3 regions of the Ectopseudomonas toyotomiensis genome follow, and region 1 is predicted to be linked to each of the others. Evidence: riboswitches for the same ligand, from Rfam matches in the RefSeq annotation. Region 1 holds a riboswitch; each other region holds the start of a gene.
What was found. Region 1 has a riboswitch for cobalamin ahead of cobO (cob(I)yrinic acid a,c-diamide adenosyltransferase). Riboswitches for the same ligand answer to the same signal wherever they lie in the genome.

Region 1 (6,397 bases):
GACCGAAGGCCACCAGCGGATGCGCGCGTCTGGGCTCGCCCAGCACGGCGTCCAGCGCCACGCCGACGCAGGTGATCAGCGCCAGGCTCATCGTTCACTCACCAGATGATCCCCATCGATTCTCGAACAACAATTCCGATAGCGGTCGGGGCGTGGCCCAACCCTCCTCCACCAGCATCGGTTTGTCGTAAAAGGCCTGAACCGGCCCCAGGCACAGCAGCGCTACCGGCTTGCTGCCCGCCGGCATGCCCAACAATGCCGCCAGTGCCTCGGGGTCGAACAACGATACCCAACCGAGCCCGAGCCCTTCGGCCCGCGCAGCCAGCCACAGATTCTGAATGGCGCAGGCCACCGAGGCCATATCCATTTCCGGCAGGGTGCGTCGTCCAAAGACATGTGCGTCGCGTCCTTCCATCAGCGCCACCGCCAGTAGCTCGGCGCAGTCGCGAATACCTTCGACCTTCAGCCGCATGAACTCGTCACTGCGCTCGCCGAGGGCCTCGGCAGTGTGCACCCGCTCGGCCTCCACCAGCTCATGAATGGACTCACGCAGTTGCCGGTCACTGACGCGCACAAAGCGCCAAGGCTGCATCAGGCCAACGCTCGGCGCGTGGTGGGCGGCTTCGAGCAGCCGAGCCAGGACCTCGGCTGGCACCTCGCCGCCGCTGAAATGACGCATATCGCGGCGCTCGGCGATGGCGCGATACACCGCCGCGCGCTCCTGATGGCTGAAGGCATGCTCGCTCATGGGCGTAACAGCGCAGCGGCCGCCTCCGGGTTTGACGGTAGGTAGAAGTGGATATAGCTGGCCGTGAGTCGCCCCAGGCGATAAACCGCCTCAGCCACCGGCTTGCCGTTCGGGCAGCGGCCGAACGCCAGAGGCTGCAAGGGGCTTTCCAGCCGCGAGTGGTGGTAACTGTGGCCACGTAGCTCGCCTTCGGGCAGCGTCACCTGCTGCAAGGCCAGGGCGGTCAGCCGTGGCTGCAAGGCCGCGCTGCCCGCCAGCAGGCCGAGCATGCGCCCGCTGGCACCTTGCTTGTCGCGCAGTTCATCGAGCAGATAGAGCATGCCGCCACATTCGGCGAGCAAGGGCTTGCCGGCCTGATAATGAGCACGAATCGCCGCGGCCATCAGCTGGTTACCTTCCAGCTCGGCAAGGTACAGCTCCGGATATCCGCCAGGCAGATAGAGGCTGTCCACCTTTGGCAGCTCGCGATCAGTGAGCGGCGAGAAGTAATGCAACTCGGCGCCCAGTGCCTGCAGCAGATCGAGATTGGCCTGATAAAGGAAGGCGAACGCCGCATCGCGCGCCACGCCGATACGTACGCCAGCCAACAGCGGCGCCAGTTCATCGACCTGCGGCGCAGCGAAGCTCACCGCAGGCGGCAGGTCGACGTTGGCACTGGCCGCCAGCGCATCGGCCGCGGCGTCCAGACGTGCGTCCAGATCGGCCAACTCACCGGCCTGCACCAGCCCCAGATGGCGGCTGGGCAGCTCCACCGCAGCGCTACGCGGCAACGCGCCAAACCAGCGAATGCTCGCTGGCAGCGCATCACGCAGAATCTCGCCATGCCGCGTGCTGGCGACACGGTTGCCGAGCACGCCGGCAAAGGGCAAGTCCGGCTGGAAGGTGGCAAGCCCGTGGGCCAGGGCGCCGAAGGTCTGCGCCATGGCCGCACCGTCGATCACGCCCAGCACCGGCACGCCGAAGTGGCGGGCCAGGTCGGCCGCCGAGGGCTTGCCGTCGAACAGGCCCATCACCCCTTCGATCAGGATCAGATCGGCCTCGCCGGCCGCCTGCCACAGCAGGCGACGGCTCTCTGCTTCGCCGACCATGGCCAGGTCGAGCTGGTACACCGGCGCGCCGCTGGCACGCGCATGGATCATCGGATCGAGAAAGTCCGGGCCGCACTTGAACACCCGCACCCGCCGACCCTGGCGCGTATGCAGACGTGCCAGCGCAGCGGTGACAGTGGTCTTACCCTGGCCGGACGCCGGCGCAGCGATCAGCAGCGCTGGACAATGACGTGCGCCCATCAGAATTCGATGCCCTTCTGTGCTTTTACTCCGGACTTGAACGCATGCTTGACCAGGCTCATTTCAGTGACGGTGTCAGCCGCCTCGATCATCCCAGGCAACGCACCGCGCCCCGTCACCACCACGTGCTGCAACAGCGGCCGGGCTTCGATATCAGCCAGCACCGTGTCCAGTTCGAGGTAGCCATGCTTGAGGGCGATGTTCAGCTCATCCAGCACCACCAGGCCGACCGACTCATCGCTGAGCAGATGCCGTGCCACCGCCCAGGCTTGCTGCGCCTTGGCGATATCACGTTGGCGATCCTGGGTTTCCCAGGTGAAGCCTTCGCCCATCACGTGATAGCTGACTTCCTCGGGAAAACGGCGGAAGAAGGTTTCTTCACCGGTGCTGGCCGCGCCCTTGATGAACTGCACCACGCCGACCTTGATGCCATGGCCAAGGGCGCGCGCGACCATGCCGAAGGCGCTGCTGCTCTTGCCCTTGCCATTGCCGCTGTGCACCAGCAGCAGGCCGTATTCGTCCTGGGCCTGGGCGATCTTTTCGTCGATCAGGGCTTTCTTGCGTTGCATGCGCGCCTTGTGGCGGGCGTCGCGCTCGGCGGTCTCACTCATGCTGTGCTCCTGCACGTCAGGCACCCGCGCCGCCTGTTCATCGAACAGTACGAACGGCAATGAGGAAGAAGATCGCGATGATCCGCACGCACTCATCCAGGCGCCAATGGCTGGTCAGGCGAGCGGAAGACGAAACAACACGAACGCCCCCGGTAGAACCGGAGCGTTGGCCGGACAGCGCCCTCCGCGATGCCGTGAAACTGCGACAGGCCGGTCTCCGGGCTTGTGAGCGAACCATGGGTTCGACGCCGCGCCTTCCCGTGCATAGCACAGTGGCTTCGAGCAGCGTTTGACTCACCTACCGTTGCGGGGGCAGCGCCGGCATTGGAACCGGCTTCCCTGTTTCACCCCATGGCCGCCATTCACGGCAACGCGGGGCACCTGAAGCAAGGCGCGCAGGGTAGAGGCTGGCAGCCCTGCCCGTCAACGCCACTCAGTGCCTGGGCATGAACCCGGGCGGTTTGCTCGCCAACCAGTCGACGAACGTTCGCAAACGCTCGTCGCTCAGTAGTGCCTCGCGGCTGTTGTAGGTCAGCGCCAGCTCCTTTTCACTGAAAAGACGATGAATCTGGTTATGGCAGGCGCGGCAGACCCACAGCGTGGCGGTGATACGTTCATGACGAGGGTAGCGCTTCTGCACATAAGCCTTGTCGTGCAGCGCCTTGGGAATCAGGTGATGCCGGGTCAATGCGACGGGGCGCGCGCACAGCTGGCAGACCTCAGGCTGAGGCGGCAGGCGAATGAGATCGACCATGGACAGTAAATCAGGGATTACGCGCGAGCTCTGGGGTGATGACCCGCTTGGCATCGAGATAGACGCCCTGCCAGTAACCGCTGGTGAGGCTGTCCAGGCGCACGGTACCACCGGTGGAGGGGGCATGGACGAAGCGGCCATCACCGACATAGATCCCGGCATGACTGACGGCGCGGCCACCATTGGTGGCAAAGAACACCAGGTCACCACTTTTCAGGGCGTCGCGACGGACATCAGGGGTGCGCATGGTGCTCAGCTCACGCGTCGAACGCGGCAGACTGATACCGGCAGCATCGCGATAAACGTAGCCGATCAGGCCACTGCAGTCGAAACCACCTTCGGGGGTATTGCCACCATAGCGATACGGCGTACCGACCAGACCGAGGGCACGGAACAGCACGTCTTCAGCGCCGCCCTGATAAGACGACGAAGTGGCTGGAGGGGTGTAACTGGGCTGGGGAGAAGGAGCGCGACTGCTGCAGGCACTCAGCAGCAGAACGAGAGCGATGAGGGCAACACGGGTCGTGACGGGCATAAGCGAGGCGATCCTGAGCCTGAATGCGCTCTACTCTGCCCGAGACACGACGAACGGCGCAACCCTGGAGTTACGCCGTGATACATCAGTTATGGCGCTTGGCGGCGACCTGCTCTTCCACCGGAGCCAACGCCAGGACGCGCTTGGCCTGCAGATAACTGCGGTTCCAGTAGCTGTCGTCGAGGCTGTCGATGCGCACACCACCGCTGCGGCTGCTGCTGGAGTGGATGAACTGATCATCACCCAGATAGATGCCGGCGTGACTGACGCGACCACGACCACGATCATTGAACAGGATCAGATCGCCCGGCTCCAGATCGGCGCGCGCCACCTTCGGCGCATCGAGGTTGATCAGCTCACGCGTGGAACGTGGCAGTTCCAGGCCGACTTCCTCGCGGAACAGGTAGCCAACGAAACCGCTGCAATCGAAACCGGATTGCACCGAGGTGCCACCGTAGCGATAGCGAGTGCCGATCAGCGAACGCCCGAGATCGAGCAGGCTGTCTGCCAGCTGCGGCATTTCATAGGGTTTGTCGTCGATCAGCGCGGTGATTTCATCGTCGGCAGGTTCAACCTGCTGAGAGAGCGGGCGAGCAACTGGCTCGGCCGCAGCATCGCCTGTCTGCGGTTGCGGCGAGTGGCCGGCGCAGGCAGCGAGCAAGACTGTGAGTGCAAGAGGCACGAGGGGTGCGAAGCGTTTTAGCATGGGCACGACCGTGTCGGTTGAATTTACAAGTCGGCGACTATGCCTTCTACAAGGCCCATTTGCAAATTCTATCGTTAGAAATGTGACCCAGTAGTTTCGCCGCGCCATCTAAAGCGCCCGACCATGCCTGCAGCCGGGCGATTCAGGCGCTAGCCGAGAATCTCGCTCAAGGGAATGAAACGCAGCATATCCCCTTCGGTCAGCGTGCTGCCCTCCATCACCTCGGCCAACCCTTCGGCCCAGGCGGCGCTGCGCAAAACGCCGGAACTCTGGTTGGCATAGGGCACCACGCGCCCTTGCTCCAGACGCGCGCGCAGGTACTCACGGCGCATACCCGGCTTCCCCCAGGTAAAACCTGCCGGCACCGCGAAGCCCAGTGGTTCGACCCGCTGCACACCAAGACGACGCAGCATGTAAGGACGCGCCAGCAGTCCGAAGGTGACCAGTGTCGAGGCCGGGTTGCCTGGCAAACCTATTACCGGAACGCCCTGGTAGTGGCCGAAGGTCAGCGGTTTACCTGGCTTGATCGCCAATTTCCACAGCGCCAGTTCGCCCGCCTCGCGCAGGGCTATGCCGAGAAAATCCGCCTCCCCCACCGAAACGCCACCGGTGGAGAGAATCAGATCGACCTTGTCCAGAGCGCCCAGCGCTTCGCGGGTGCGCTGCAGGTCATCAGGCAATATGCCCGCATCCACCACGCTGCAACCCAGCCGCTGCAACCAGGCAATCAGCAGACGCCGATTGCTGTTGTAGATCTGCCCCGCCCCAAGCGCCTGCCCCGGCTCGACCAGCTCATCACCGGTGGACAGCACAGCAACGCGCAGGCGCCGACGCACCGACAGCCGTGCAGCCCCAAGAGAGGCTGCCAGCCCCAGTTCGATTGGTCCCAGGCGGGTACCGGCCGGCAGCACGCATTCGCCGCTGCGGGTTTCCTGACCTTGAGCCCGTACGTTCTGCCCGACGTTCAGCGGCTCGCGGAAATGCACGCGCCCTGCCTCATCCAGCTCAACGTTTTCCTGCATCTCGACGGTGTCGGCACCTTCCGGTAGCGGCGCACCAGTGAAGATGCGCGCGCAGGTTCCGGGCTCCAGCGGTGTGGGCGCGGTGCCCGCCTGAATGCGCTGGCTGACCGGCAACGCCTGGCCATTGCAATCGGCCAGGCGCAGGGCGTAACCGTCCATGGCGCTGTTGGCCCAAGGCGGCAGATCCAGCGCCGCAATCAGCGGCTCGGCCAGCACACGACCATCAGCCTCGGCCAGCACGACCTGCTCGATCTGCTCGATTGGCGCCGCATCCGCCAGAGCCAGCAGGCGCTCCAGCGCCGCCTCCATGGGCAGCAGACCGGGGTGGTCGCAACCACTCATCCGCGTGTCTCGCAGGCGCCCACCTGCTTCAGATGCGGCACGAAGTTGCAGGGACGATGCCGTGCATCCAGTTGTTCGCCGAGGATGCCGTCCCAGGCGGTACGACAGGCATTGGTCGAACCCGGCAGGCAGCACACCAGCGTGCCGTTGGCAAGACCGGCCAGCGCACGCGACTGGATGGTGGACGTGCCGATATCGGCCACGGAGATCTGCCGGAACAGCTCGCCAAAACCGTCGACCTGTTTGTCCAGCAAGCAGGCGACCGCTTCCGGCGTACTGTCACGCCCAGTGAAACCGGTACCGCCAGTGATCACCACCACCTGAACCTGATCCTCGGCAATCCAGGTCGCCACCTGGGCGCGGATCTTGTAGAGGTCATCCTTGAGCAGA
Region 2 (6,397 bases), 2.1 Mb from region 1:
GCTGCCTGCAGGCCGAGCCGGCACCAACCCGCGCCGAGATCATCGGTGCCCGCGGGCCGTTCTCCCTGGAGGAGGAACGCGCGCTGTTCGCGCGCCTGCGCTGCGACGTGCTGGTAAGCAAGAACAGCGGCAGCGCCTCCACCGAGCCGAAGTTGCAGGTCGCGCGTGAGCTTGGATTGCCGGTTTTGCTGTTGCGTCGCCCGCAGTTGCCGGCGGTAACGCATGAGTTCGCGGAGTTGGACGCTCTCTACGAGGCGCTGTCCCTGTAGGGCGGGTGAAACCCGCCAACGCCGGCCTGGCGGCCTTACGCCTGCGCTGATTCCGTAGGGTGCGCCGCGCGCACCGGGCCTTCTATTACCCGCCGGATTGCCTCCGGACCACGACGCGCTGCTAGACTGCCGGCCCGTTCTGGAGACCGTCATGAGCCAAGCCCCCTACGCCCGCGTTCTGTTTATCGGCCCCGGCCTGGGTCGTGGTGCCTCGGCCGAGCGTCTGCAACAGCGCATCGAAATGCTGCTTGGCGAGGCGCATCTGCATGACAGCGAACAGGACGGCTTCTGGCAGGCCATCGATGAGGCGCCGCGACCACTGCTGGTGGTCGATCTGGAGCCGCGCGCCGATGCCGCGCACCGCGACTGGCTGCGCGAACGTATCGCCGAGCGGAGCGACGGGGCAGGAGTGTTCGTGGTCTGCACGGCGCTGGAGGACACCTGGCTCGATGGCCTCGGCGCGTTGCTCGAAAGCCGCGAGGCACATATTCCCTGCAGCGACGTGCCGCCGGTGCCGGCACATCACGCCTGGTCGCAGATCCCGCCGCATGCGCAGCGCCTGCTGCTGTGCAACGGCCCGCGCTGCACGCGCAAGGGCGCGCTGGGCCTGTGGAAAACCCTGCGCCAGCGGCTCAAGGCCGCCGGCAAGCTTGAGTGCGAGGGCGGTGTGCATATCACCCGCAGCCAGTGCCAGTTCCCCTGCGATCTGGGGCCGACCGCGAGTCTTTATCCACAGGGTGAGTGGTATGGCATCAAGGACGAGGCGGCGGTGATTCGCCTGGTCGACGAGCGTCTGGTGGCGGGCAGGGCGTTGCCGGATTTGCGTATCGATGAGCAGGGCAACAATTAGCAACTCGGATTACGCCTGCGGCCAATTCAAGCTACGAGCAATCGCCGCTAAAGCGCCTCCCGCAATTGCCACCGCGCCTTGACTTGAGCGGGTGTGGGTGGTCATATCCGCCCCGCTTCAGGTGTCTCACGCCGCCGCGCGTGAGGTGAAACGGGAAGTCGGTTGAAGTCCGACGCTGCCCCCGCAACGGTAAGCGAGCGACCGCATCGATACGCCACTGTGCGCCACGCGCATGGGAAGGCGATGCGTTCATGACCCTCGCAAGCCCGGAGACCGGCCTGGAGTCGTTTGTGTCTGGCAACCCGCGGTGGGCGGGCGTTGACTCCAGTAGGGCGCCGCCGTGCCCCTGTCTGCTGTTGCGCATTTCCATCGGATTGCCGTGCCTTTTCTCTTTGCGATGGAAGCAATATGGCGCGCCATTTCCGCTACAAGAACCTCTCTTCTGCATGCCTGAACGAAGGGCGTGAGCCCGTTTCTGGCTACCTGCGAAAAACGATAATGTTATGTTATAACAATAACATTATTGCCTCAGGCACCGACTGCGAAGCGTCAAGGCTGACCGCCTTCAACTCGCACACCCGGAGCCTGGAGCGTCCTGACGACTCTCCTGGAATATCCGGAATCACTCACGTGCAGCACCTTCTACGCCTCTGCTCCCTGCCATTCGCGCTGCTGGTCGGCGATGTGGCCATGGCCAGCGAATCTCCTGTCGATCTCCCTGACGTCACCGTCCAGGCGCACGCTGCCGAGGAAGGCGAGAGCGATCTGCATACGCCCACCGCGTCCGGCTCCCGCCTGGAGCTGTCGGCCCTGCAAACGCCGGCCAGCAACAGCAGCCTGAGCGGCGCCGAGGTACGTGGGCGCAACAACCTCACGGTGCAGGACGCCGTGACCCGCACGGCGGGTATCAGCAGCACCGGCTCGCCCGGCAATGGCGGCACCGCGCTGTCGGCGCGCGGCTTCACCGGCCATTCGGCGACCATGCAGCTGTACGATGGCACCCGCCAGTACGTCGGCGCCGGCACCATGACCTTCCCGGTGGACACCTGGTCGGTGGCACGTATCGACGTGCTGCGCGGCCCGGCCTCGGTGCTCTACGGCGAGGGAGCCACCGGTGCGGTGATCAATGTGGTGCCGAAGAAGCCCTTCGCCGGCGAGATCCGCAACCAGCTGCGCCTCGGCTATGGCAGCGATGACCGCCGCCAGGCCGCCCTGGACAGCGGCGGTTCGCTGAGTGACGAACTGAGCTACCGCTTCAACATCAATCAGCAGGCCAGCAATGGCTGGGTCGACCGGGGTGATTCGGATAGCCTGGCGCTCAGCGCCGCCCTGCGCTGGGACGCCAATGATGATCTGAGCTTCACCCTGTCCCACGATCATGGCGATCAGAGCCCCGAGCGCTATCTCGGCACGCCGCTGGTGGCTGGCAAGTACCGCGAGAGCATCCGCGAACGTAACTACAACGTCGCCAATGCCGACATTCGCTACAACGACCAGATCACCCGCCTGGTGAGCGACTGGCGCATCAACGACGTGCTCAGCGCCAGCAACCAGCTCTACTACATCAAGACTCAGCGCTACTGGCGCAATGCCGAGGCCTATCGCTGGCAGCCGGGCGACAGGGTCGAGCGTGGCGAGTTCTACGAGATCAAGCACACCCAGGAACAGGTCGGCGACCGCCAGACCTTCACCCTGGATCACACCCTGTTCGGCCTCGATAGCCGCACGGTAGTCGGGGTGGATTACAACCGCATCCACTTCGCCCGCCAGCACGATTTCGCCAGCAGTTTCAGCGACAGCGTGCCGCTGGCCGGCTCCGGCGGCGGGCAGTACCAGAGCACCGATCCGCTCGGCTACGGCCCGCGCGAGCGCAACCTGGCGCGGCAGTTCTCGCTGTTCGCCGAGAACCGCACCCAGCTGACCGAGCGCCTGTCGCTGGTCACCGGTGTGCGCCGTGATCAGCTGCATATTCAGCGCGACAACCTGATCGATGGCAGCAGCGCCGACCGCAGCCTGAGTGGCGACAATTGGCGCGCCGGGCTGGTCTTCGCCCTGACCCCCGAGCTGTCGCTGTACGGTCAGTACGCCACCAGCACCGAGGGGGTGAGCAACCTGCTGACCCTCAACCCGACTCAGCAGCAGTTCGACCTTAGCGAAGCCAGGCAGAGCGAAATCGGCCTCAAGCAGATGTTCTGGAATGGTCAGGGCGAGTGGACGCTGGCCGCCTACCATATCGTCAAGAAGAAGCTGCTCAGCCGCGAAACCCCGACCTCGCCCACGGTGCAGATCGGCCAGCAATCTTCCGATGGTCTGGAGGCCACCCTGGAATTGGCGCTGGGTCGGGGCTGGCAGGTGTCGGCCAACGCCGCCTTCGTGCGTGCCGAGTACGACGACTTCATCGAAGGTGGTGGCGACCGCAGCGGCAATCGCCCGACCAACGTGCCCAAGCGCACCGCCAACCTGTGGCTGAACAAGGCGCTTGGTGGCGGTGTGGATGCCGGCATCGGCGCGCGTTATGTCGATGCGCGTTATGCCGATACGGCCAACACCGCCAAGGTGCCTGGCTACACCGTGGTCGACGCCAACATCGCCTGGCAGGCGTTGCCGGATGTGCGCCTGGGTCTGGAACTGAACAACCTGTTCGACCGCCAGTACGCCACCAGCGCCAGCAGCGATGGTGAGCAGTGGTACCTGGGGGCGCCACGTTCGTTCTTCGTCACCGCGGATTACAGCTTCTGATGACTCCACGTTTGCGTATCCAGGCGCTGGCCTGGTCGCCCGACGGCCAGCGTCCGCTGCTCGAGGGCATCGACCTGGAAGTCGGCGACGGCGAGCTGCTGGGGCTGATCGGCCCCAATGGCTGCGGCAAGACCAGCCTGCTGCGCTGCGCCTATCGCTTCCAGCGGCCCAGCGTCGGCCAGGTCAAGCTGGACGGCGAGGCGCTGTGGCAGCGCCCGCCGCGCTGGAGCGCGCAGCGCGTGGCCGTGGTGCTGCAGGAATTTCCGCAGGACTTCGGCCTGCGCGTGCACGAGGTGGCGGCCATGGGCCGTACGCCGCACAAGGGCCTGTTCGATGGCGACGACGCCGAGGATCGGCGCCTGGTGGATGAGGCGCTGGCCCGTGTCGGTTTGAGCGGTCTGGCGCAGCAGCCCTTCGCCTGCCTCTCGGGTGGCGAGAAGCAGCGCGCTCTGCTCGCCCGTGCCCTGGTGCAGCAACCGCAAGTGCTGATCCTCGACGAGCCGACCAACCACCTCGATCCGCGCTACCAGCTCGAACTGCTGGGCCAGATCAAGGCGCTGGGCCTGGCGACGCTGGCCAGCTTCCATGACCTCAACCTGGCGGCGGCCTTCTGCGACCGCCTCTGTGTGCTCGACCAGGGCCGTCTGGTGGCCATCGGTACGCCCGCCGAAGTGCTGACCGCCGAGCTGCTGCAGCAGGTGTTCGGCCTGCAGGCGTTGGTCGATACCCATCCACTGGCGGGTCATCCGCGCATTACCTGGATTGTTTGATGAAGCGTTCATGCACGGCTGAACCTGTAGGAGCGAGCTCTGCTCGCGAATCGTGGAAAAAGGCAAAAGCTTCGCGAGCAAAGCTCGCTCCTACACTGGTCGGTGCGATCCTGCTGGCGCTGATCAGCCCCGCCTGGGCCGTCACCGTCACCAGCTGCGATCGCCAACTCACCATCGAGCGACCGCCGCAGCGTGCGGTCAGCCACGACATCACCCTGACCGCCATGCTCCTGGATCTTGGCCTGACGCAGCGCATGGTCGGCTACAGCGGCATCAGCGGCTGGAAGACCGTCGAGCCGGCCATGCAGGCGCAGCTCGATGGGCTACCCGAACTGGCCGCGCGCTATCCGTCGCTGGAGAATCTGCTCGATGCCGACGCCGACTTCTTCTTCGCCGGCTGGAACTACGGCATGCGCATCGGCGGCGAGGTCACCCCGGCCAGCCTGGCGCGCTTCGGCATCCCGGTGTACGAGCTGAGCGAGTCCTGTGCGCACGTTATGCCCAAGCGCGTTGCCAGTCTGGACGATGTCTATACCGACCTGCGCAATCTCGGTCGCATCTTCGCCGTCGAGGAACGTGCCGAGACCCTGGTGCAGGGCATGCAGGCGCGGGTGGCAGCGGTAAGTGCGCAGCTCGGTGAGCAACCGACGCGACCGCGGGTGTTCGTCTACGACAGCGGCGAGGACCTGCCCTTCAGTGCTGGCCGTTTGGGCATGCCGCAGTCGCTGATCGCCGCGGCCGGTGGGCGCAACGTGATGGACGGCGTAGCGGCCAACTGGATGCAGGTGGGCTGGGAAGCCGTGGTCGAGCAGGACCCGGAGCTGATCCTGATCGTCGATTATGGCGAACGTACGGCGGCGCAGAAGCGCGACTTTCTCCTGCAGCACCCGGCGCTGCAGGGCGTCACGGCGATTCGCCAGCAGCGCTTCGTGGTGCTCTCCTATCTCGCCGTCACGCCGAGCCTGGACAACGTCGCCGCCATCGAAACCCTGGCTGCCGCGCTGCATCCCGAGGCCTTCGCGCAGTGACGCGTTTTCGCTTGCTGCTGCTCGGCCTGGCGGTATTGCTGGCGCTGTCCTGTGCGCTGTCGCTGGTCTTCGGTGCGGCTCAGGTGCCGTTGGAGCGCGTGCTGGCAATCCTCGCTCGGCAGCTGTTCGGCATCGAGCCCGCAGTGGCGGTGAGCGCCGGCCAGGACAGCATCGTCTGGCAGCTGCGCGCGCCACGGGTGCTGCTCGGTGCGCTGGTCGGCGCCGGGTTGGCCCTGGTGGGTACGGCGCTGCAGGCGGTAACGCGCAACCCGCTGGCCGACCCGCACCTGCTCGGCGTCAGCTCTGGCGCAGCCTTCGGTGCGGTACTCGTGGTGCTTTACCTGGGCGAGTTCGCCGGGATGCTCAGCCTGCCGCTGGCGGCCTTCGTCGGCGCCATGGCGAGCATGCTGCTGGTGTTGGCGATTGCCAGCCGCGGTGGTCGGCTGCACAGCGAGCGCCTGCTGCTGGCCGGCGTGGCGGTATCCTTCGTGATGATGGCGGCGAGCAACCTGTTGCTGTACCTGGGCAACCCCCATGCGGCCAGCTCGGTGTTGTTCTGGATGCTCGGTGGCCTCGGCCTGGCGCGCTGGGAACTGCTCTGGCTGCCGGCGCTGTGCCTGCTGCTGGCGCTGGCGGTGCTGCTCGGCCTGGGTCGCGCGCTGAATGCGCTGATGGCCGGCGAGCAGAGCGCGGTGAGCCTGGGCCTGGAGCCACGGCGGGTGCGCCTACTGGTGTTCGTGG
Region 3 (6,397 bases), 2.1 Mb from region 1:
TCACCATTTATAGGCGGAACTCAGGGATGAGGGTAGGCTGATATTGTCAATCTATGTTGTTCCAAGGTCGGTAATTTATTCGATGCGGCCATAGCCTTGTGTCAAACTATGTTACCGAAGTTGGCGACTAAGCCCTTGGTTTTTCTCAGTGTTTTCAAGGGGGCTTGTGTCAATCTATGTTGTTGCCGACCACCGTCCATCTGGACGGGCTTTTGCGTTTCCATCACGCCGAAATCCTGCTCAGGTGCAGCTCTTCGGGGCGCAGTGTAAGCACGCGAACGCCGTCGCGGGTGACCGCCACGGTATGTTCGAATTGCGCCGAGAGCTGACCATCGCGGGTCACCACCGTCCAGCCGTCGCGCAGGGTGCGTACATCCTCCGTTCCCCGGTTGAGCATGGGTTCGATGGTGAAGGTCATGCCTTCGCGCAGCGTCAGGCCGGTGCCGGCTTTGCCCCAGTGCAGCACTTCGGGTGGTTCGTGCATTTCCCGGCCGATGCCGTGGCCGCAGTACTCTTTGACCACCGAGTAGCGATGGGCGCGAGCGTGCCGTTCGATGGCATGGCCGATATCGCCGAGGCGGGCGCCGGGTTTGACGGCTTCGATGCCCTTGCACATCGCTTCATAGGTCACTTGGGCGAGCTGACGAGCCTGGTCCGACACCTCGCCGATCAGGTAGGTCTTGCTCGAATCGGCGATGTAGCCGTTCTTCTCCAGGGTGATGTCGAAATTCACCAGATCGCCATCGCGCAGAATATCGTTGGCGCTGGGTACGCCATGGCACACCACTTCGTTGCGCGACGTGTTCATGGCGTAGGCGAAACCATACTGCCCCTTGCTCGCCGGACGCGCCTTGAGTTCACCCACGATGTAGTTATCCACAAGGTCATTGACCTGCAGAGTCGACATGCCGAGTAGATCCAGGCGATCCAGGTAGCCGAACACGGACGCGAGCAACCTGCCGGATTCCGCCATCAGGGCGATCTGTTGCGGCGTCTTGCTCATGAGGCGTCCGCCATTCTTGGCGGAACCGCCACGCCGGCGGCACGCATCTCGGCGGCCATCACCTCATTGAAGCTCAGCGTCGGGTTCATCTCGCAGAGCATGCCGATGCGAATCCAGAAGCCTGCCTGGGCATTGATGGAGCGGCCCGAGACGCTACTCGCCCGGCGAATCTGGTCATGCAACTCTTCATCGATATTGACGATGCCCATACTGATTTCCTTTATACGTTTCGTATATGAAGCATATATAAACACGGACGGATTTGATCCACCAGCATCAGTAGCAGGACAAATGCGACTCTCTCATCCTTTACACTAGAGCTGCCCGTCTGCCAGGAGTGCGCAAGCGGGCCCGAGCAAGGCTGGAACAGGAGAGCGGATGAAGCGCGCAGATGTAAAACGCAGAACGGCCGAGGGCGTTCTATTCGATACCCAGATCATGGCTAATCCGGCCAACACCGCCGAGTGGATCGTGTTTTTCAAGAAAGAGGCCGGCCGCAGCTTCTTTCTGGTGGATGAAACCGAGCAGGTAGAAACCTTTGCCAGTCTGGATGAAGTGATACCGGAGCTGCGACTTCTGAGTATCAAGCGCGTCGAGGTACAGCTCTGAACAGTTGCTCACAATTGGCGTGGATCAACTTGTGGATATCCTCGTGACACCCTGCTATAGGCCTTTTAAATAGGGGCTTTCAGCGACTTGTACAGAAACTGTTCGCTTACATGCCTGCTATCCACAGAGCGCTTGGATAACAGGCTGGCTATCTTGTTGATAAGTATATGAAGGCCTTATTTGGCGGGGCCCTCAGCAAACTGTACGGTTTCTCGCCAGGCTCAATCGTTACCAAGGCGGTAGAGATGGCTATGAGTGGCGTCATATAGCGCCGACTCTACAAACGCACCGGGATCGAGCACCCGCCCAACGAGGATCAATGCCGTACGGCGAAAGTCCTTGGCGGTCACCTTCTCTTCGATATCTGCCAGGGTGCCCAGTACCCAGTCCTGATCCGGCCAGCTCGCTCGGTGGATAACCGCTATGGGGCAATCGGCTCCGTAGTGCGGCAGCAGTTCTGCGACTATGGTCGGCAGATGGCGTACGCCGAGGTGGATGGCCATGGTTGCGTGGTGCCGTGCCAGGTCATGCAACTGCTCACCCTCGGGCATCGGCGAGGTGGTGCCATAGCGGGTAAGGATCACCGTCTGGGCGATACCCGGCAGCGTCAGCTCGCTTTCCAGCAGCGCCGCGCAGGCGGCAGTGGCAGTGACGCCGGGAATGATCTCGAAGGGAATGCCCAGGGCACGCAACTCGCGAATCTGCTCGCCGATGGCGCCATACAGCGAAGGGTCACCGGAATGCACCCGGGCTACGTCCAGGCCACGCTCATGGGCCTGGCGCAACAGCTCGATGATCTCGCCCAGGTTCAGCTCGGCGGTGTTCACCACTTGCTCGGCGCTATGGCCTTGTAGCACCGCTCCGGGTACCAGCGAGCCGGCGTAGAGGATCACCGGGCACGAACAGATCAGGCGCTGGCCCTTGACGGTGATCAGCTCGGGGTCGCCGGGGCCGGCGCCGATAAAGTAGACGGTCATGCTGCGGGTTCTCTATCGAAGGTGGCCAACGCGCAAGTGGCGTTGGCCGTGCGGGTTTTATCGCCCAGCAGGCGGGCTGCCTTGCCCAATCGTGAGGCCAGGGCAAGGGCGCAGGGTCCCGTCACAGCGGGGCTGCCGGTTATGGATCGGATGAGGGGACTGCCGGCTTTCTCTGGCTGGTGGAGCGTGAGCGCTTCTGGGGTGAAGAATGTCAGCTGCAGATTCACGTGCATGGCCAGTTCACGCAGCCCCGGTTCGTCGAGCTTGTGGGCGATGCTGGCCAGTCCAACGAGGTTATCCACAGTCAACTCATGCTGGGCCAGGCTGTGGGTCAGCAGGGTGAACAGCTCGTCCTGTGCACAACCGCGCCGGCAACCCAGGCCGGCAACCACCTTAGGGGGGGCAGCGGGGTGATCGAGGTGGCTGGCGGTCATGAGCGGTATTCGTGTCGGAGGGTGATGTAGCTCATCATGGCACCTGCCAGCGGTCAACCGCGATTGACCGGCCGCCGCGGCCTGCGTAGCCTTCTCGCTTTCGAGGTTCTTCCCGGCAAACCGCCGGGGAGCTAAGAGGGAACAGGGTCGATGCCCTGGCTGCCCCCGCAACTGTAAACGGTTTTAAACCCTTCGATACGCCACTGCTCAACAGCGGGAAGGTGAAGGACGCGCAACGCGCAGACCGTGAGCCAGGAGACCTGCCTCGAATGACCAGCCATATGCTCGGACGGGGTGATCCGACGCGGCCAGCACGCTCCTGCGTGTCCGCCTGCGCGTACCCGTCCGCCGAACTTACCGACGCCACGGGGCCATCCATGAAAACCCTCGCCAAACTGCCTGTCACCATCGTCACCGGTTTTCTCGGTGCCGGCAAAACCACTCTGCTGCGCCACCTGCTGGCCAATGCCGGCGGCCGCCGTATCGCGGTGATCGTCAACGAGTTCGGCGAGCTGGGCATCGATGGCGAGATCCTCAAGCAGTGCTCCATCGGCTGCAGTGAGGAAGAAGCCAATGGCCGCGTCTTCGAGCTGGCCAACGGCTGCCTGTGCTGCACCGTGCAGGAAGAGTTCTTCCCGGTGATGCGCGAGCTGGTGGCGCGCCGCGGCGATCTCGACCATATCCTCATCGAGACCAGTGGCCTGGCTTTGCCCAAGCCTTTGGTGCAGGCCTTCAACTGGCCGGAAATCCGCAACGCTTGTACGGTCGACGCGGTGATCACCGTCGTCGACAGCCCGGCGGTGATCGCCGGCACCTTCGCCGCCTTCCCCGATCAGGTGGACGAGCAGCGCAAGCTCGACCCCAACCTCGACCACGAATCGCCGCTGCATGAACTGTTCGCCGACCAGTTGGCCAGCGCCGACCTAGTGATCCTCAACAAGGCCGATTTGCTCGACGCCGAGGCGCTGGCTGCCGTGCGCGCCGAGGTGGCCGAAGAGCTACCGCCGGCAGTCAAGGTGATCGAGGCGCACGGCGGCGAGCTGCCGCTGGACGTGCTGCTCGGCCTGAACAGTGAAACCGAGCTGCATATCGACAGCCGCCGCACTCATCACGACGATGAAGACGAAGACCACGATCACGAGGAATTCGACTCGTTCCACGTGGAACTACCGGAGGCCGAGGAGGCGCGTTTGCTGGCCGCACTGAAGGAGGCGGTGGCCAAGTACGGCATCCTGCGCGTGAAAGGCTTCGCGGCGATCCCTGGCAAACCGATGCGCCTGCTGGTGCAGGGCGTGGGCCAGCGCTTCGACCGCCACTTCGACCGCGCCTGGCAGGCCGACGAGCCGCGCCTGAGTCGGCTGGTGGTGATCGGCCAGCAGCTTGACCGCGCGGCCATCGAGGCCGAGCTGAAAGCGTCGCTGGCCTGATACGGAGCGTAGGGCGTACTCGATCGTAGGGCGGACTCAGGAGCGAAGCGAACAGTCCGCCGGATAACTGAGTCCACCCTACGGCGCTACCACCAGTCGCGGTTAAAGCCCCTCCCACGGAACGAACATGCACCTATTGCGCACCCAGCCCGGCGCCCAACTGCCGGCCGACAGCATCGCCGACCTTGGCCAGACGCCTGCCGAGCTGGTGATCCTGTGCACGGGTGATTCGCACCTTTCCCTGCTGGCCGAGGCCGCTCGGCAATTGCCGGACGACTACCCCAGCCTGCGCCTGGCCAGCCCGGCGCAGCTGAGCAACAACGCCTCGGTGGACTACTACGTCGAACAGGTGTTGCAGCACGCCAAGGTCATCCTGATCTCGGTGCACGGCGGGGTGAGCTACTGGCGCTATGGCGTCGAGCGCCTGGTGGAGCTGGGCGCGCGCGGCGCCACGGTGATCATGGTGCCGGGCGACGATAAACCCGACCCGGAGCTGAATGCGCTCGGCAACGTCGGCGAAGAAGATAGCCAGCGCCTCTGGCAGTACCTGCGCCAGGGCGGTTTGGACAATGCCCGCCAGTTGTTCCGTTGCATCGGTAACCGCTGGCTGGGGCGTGACGACACTTGGCAGGAGCCGCAGCCGCTACCGCGCGTCGGCCTCTATCACCCGCAGCACAGCCCGGCCACGCTGGCTGACTGGCAGGCGCGGTGGCAGCCGGATACGCCCGTGGTGGCGCTGCTGTTTTACCGCAACCATGTGCAATCGGCGAACACCGCTTTCGTCGATACCTTTTGCCAGCACCTTATCGTGCAGGGGCTCAACCCGCTGCCCATTGCCGTGGCCAGCCTCAAGGAATCTGCCTGCCTGGATCAGGTACAGAGCTGGCTGGACGAAACCAGCGCCGCGCTGATCATCAACACCACCGGCTTCGCCCTGTCCAACCCCGAGGCGCCGCAGGCGCGGGTGTTTCGCCGCGACATTCCGGTGCTGCAGGCCATCTGCTCGTTGGACAACCAGGAGCAATGGCAGGCCAGCGCCCAGGGCCTTGGCTCGCGCGACCTGGCCATGCATGTGGTGCTGCCCGAGCTGGATGGCCGGCTGATCGGTACCGCCATCAGCTTCAAAGGTCTGGCCTGGCGCAGCGAGCGTAGCCAGAGCGATGTGGTGTGCTACCAGGCGCATGAACCGGGTATGGCTTATGTCGCGGAACTGGCGATGAACTGGTGCCAGTTGGCGATCAAAAGCAACGATCAGAAGCGAATCGGCCTGATCCTGGCCAACTACCCGACCCGCGATGGCCGCATCGGCAACGGCGTCGGCCTGGATACACCGGCTGCCGCGCTGAATATCCTCCGCGCCCTGCAGGCCCATGGCTATCCAGTGGATAACCTGCCGGACAGCGGTACCGCAATTGTCCACAGCCTGCTTGGTAGCGTCACCAACGACCTCGATGGCCTCGACACAAGGCCCTGCGCGCAGAGCCTGGCGCTGGACGACTACCTGGCTTTTTTCCACAGCCTACCGCCTGCGAATCAGCAAGCGGTTCGCGAGCGCTGGGGCGAGCCGCAGGACGATCCGATGTTTCGCAGTGGGCGGATGATGGTTGCTGGCCTGCGCTTCGGCCTGACCTTCGTCGGCATCCAGCCGGCACGCGGCTACCAGCTCGACTCGGCAGCGGTGTACCACGACCCTGATCTGGTGCCGCCGCACGGTTATATCGCCTTCTACGCCTGGCTGCGCACGGCCTTCGCCGCTGATGCGCTGATCCATGTTGGCAAGCACGGCAATCTGGAGTGGCTGCCGGGCAAGAGCGTCGGCCTCTCCGAGGGTTGCTGGCCGCAGGCGCTGATCGGCCCGCTGCCGAATATCTATCCCTTTATCGTCAACGACCCAGGCGAGGGGGCGCAGGCGAAGCGCCGCACCCAGGCGGTGATCATCGACCACCT

Region 2: it holds a riboswitch for cobalamin, as region 1 does, so the genes downstream of both, JWV26_RS09750 (TonB-dependent receptor) here and cobO (cob(I)yrinic acid a,c-diamide adenosyltransferase) in region 1, are expected to answer to the same signal.
Region 3: it holds a riboswitch for cobalamin, as region 1 does, so the genes downstream of both, cobW (cobalamin biosynthesis protein CobW) here and cobO (cob(I)yrinic acid a,c-diamide adenosyltransferase) in region 1, are expected to answer to the same signal.

The regions. Positions count from the first base shown of each region.
Region 1 covers NZ_CP070505.1:4,206,651-4,213,047, reverse strand. The annotation lists gene cbiB (adenosylcobinamide-phosphate synthase CbiB) at 1-91, opposite strand, end outside; gene bluB (5,6-dimethylbenzimidazole synthase) at 95-748, opposite strand; gene JWV26_RS19590 (cobyrinic acid a,c-diamide synthase CobB) at 745-2,037, opposite strand; gene cobO (cob(I)yrinic acid a,c-diamide adenosyltransferase) at 2,037-2,648, opposite strand; cobalamin riboswitch at 2,840-3,048, opposite strand; gene JWV26_RS19580 (hypothetical protein) at 3,082-3,402, opposite strand; gene JWV26_RS19575 (C40 family peptidase) at 3,413-3,937, opposite strand; gene JWV26_RS19570 (C40 family peptidase) at 4,023-4,643, opposite strand; gene JWV26_RS19565 (molybdopterin molybdotransferase MoeA) at 4,793-6,007, opposite strand; gene moaB (molybdenum cofactor biosynthesis protein B) at 6,004-6,397, opposite strand, start outside.
Region 2 covers NZ_CP070505.1:2,114,076-2,120,472, reverse strand. The annotation lists gene JWV26_RS09760 (cobalt-precorrin-6A reductase) at 1-269, shown strand, start outside; gene JWV26_RS09755 ((2Fe-2S) ferredoxin domain-containing protein) at 421-1,119, shown strand; cobalamin riboswitch at 1,222-1,415, shown strand; gene JWV26_RS09750 (TonB-dependent receptor) at 1,750-3,858, shown strand; gene JWV26_RS09745 (ABC transporter ATP-binding protein) at 3,858-4,628, shown strand; gene JWV26_RS09740 (ABC transporter substrate-binding protein) at 4,628-5,656, shown strand; gene JWV26_RS09735 (FecCD family ABC transporter permease) at 5,653-6,397, shown strand, end outside.
Region 3 covers NZ_CP070505.1:2,143,815-2,150,211, reverse strand. The annotation lists gene map (type I methionyl aminopeptidase) at 224-1,003, opposite strand; gene JWV26_RS09890 (ParD-like family protein) at 1,000-1,212, opposite strand; gene JWV26_RS09885 (hypothetical protein) at 1,382-1,612, shown strand; gene cobM (precorrin-4 C(11)-methyltransferase) at 1,834-2,589, opposite strand; gene JWV26_RS09875 (cobalamin biosynthesis protein) at 2,586-3,023, opposite strand; cobalamin riboswitch at 3,110-3,305, shown strand; gene cobW (cobalamin biosynthesis protein CobW) at 3,401-4,450, shown strand; gene cobN (cobaltochelatase subunit CobN) at 4,578-6,397, shown strand, end outside.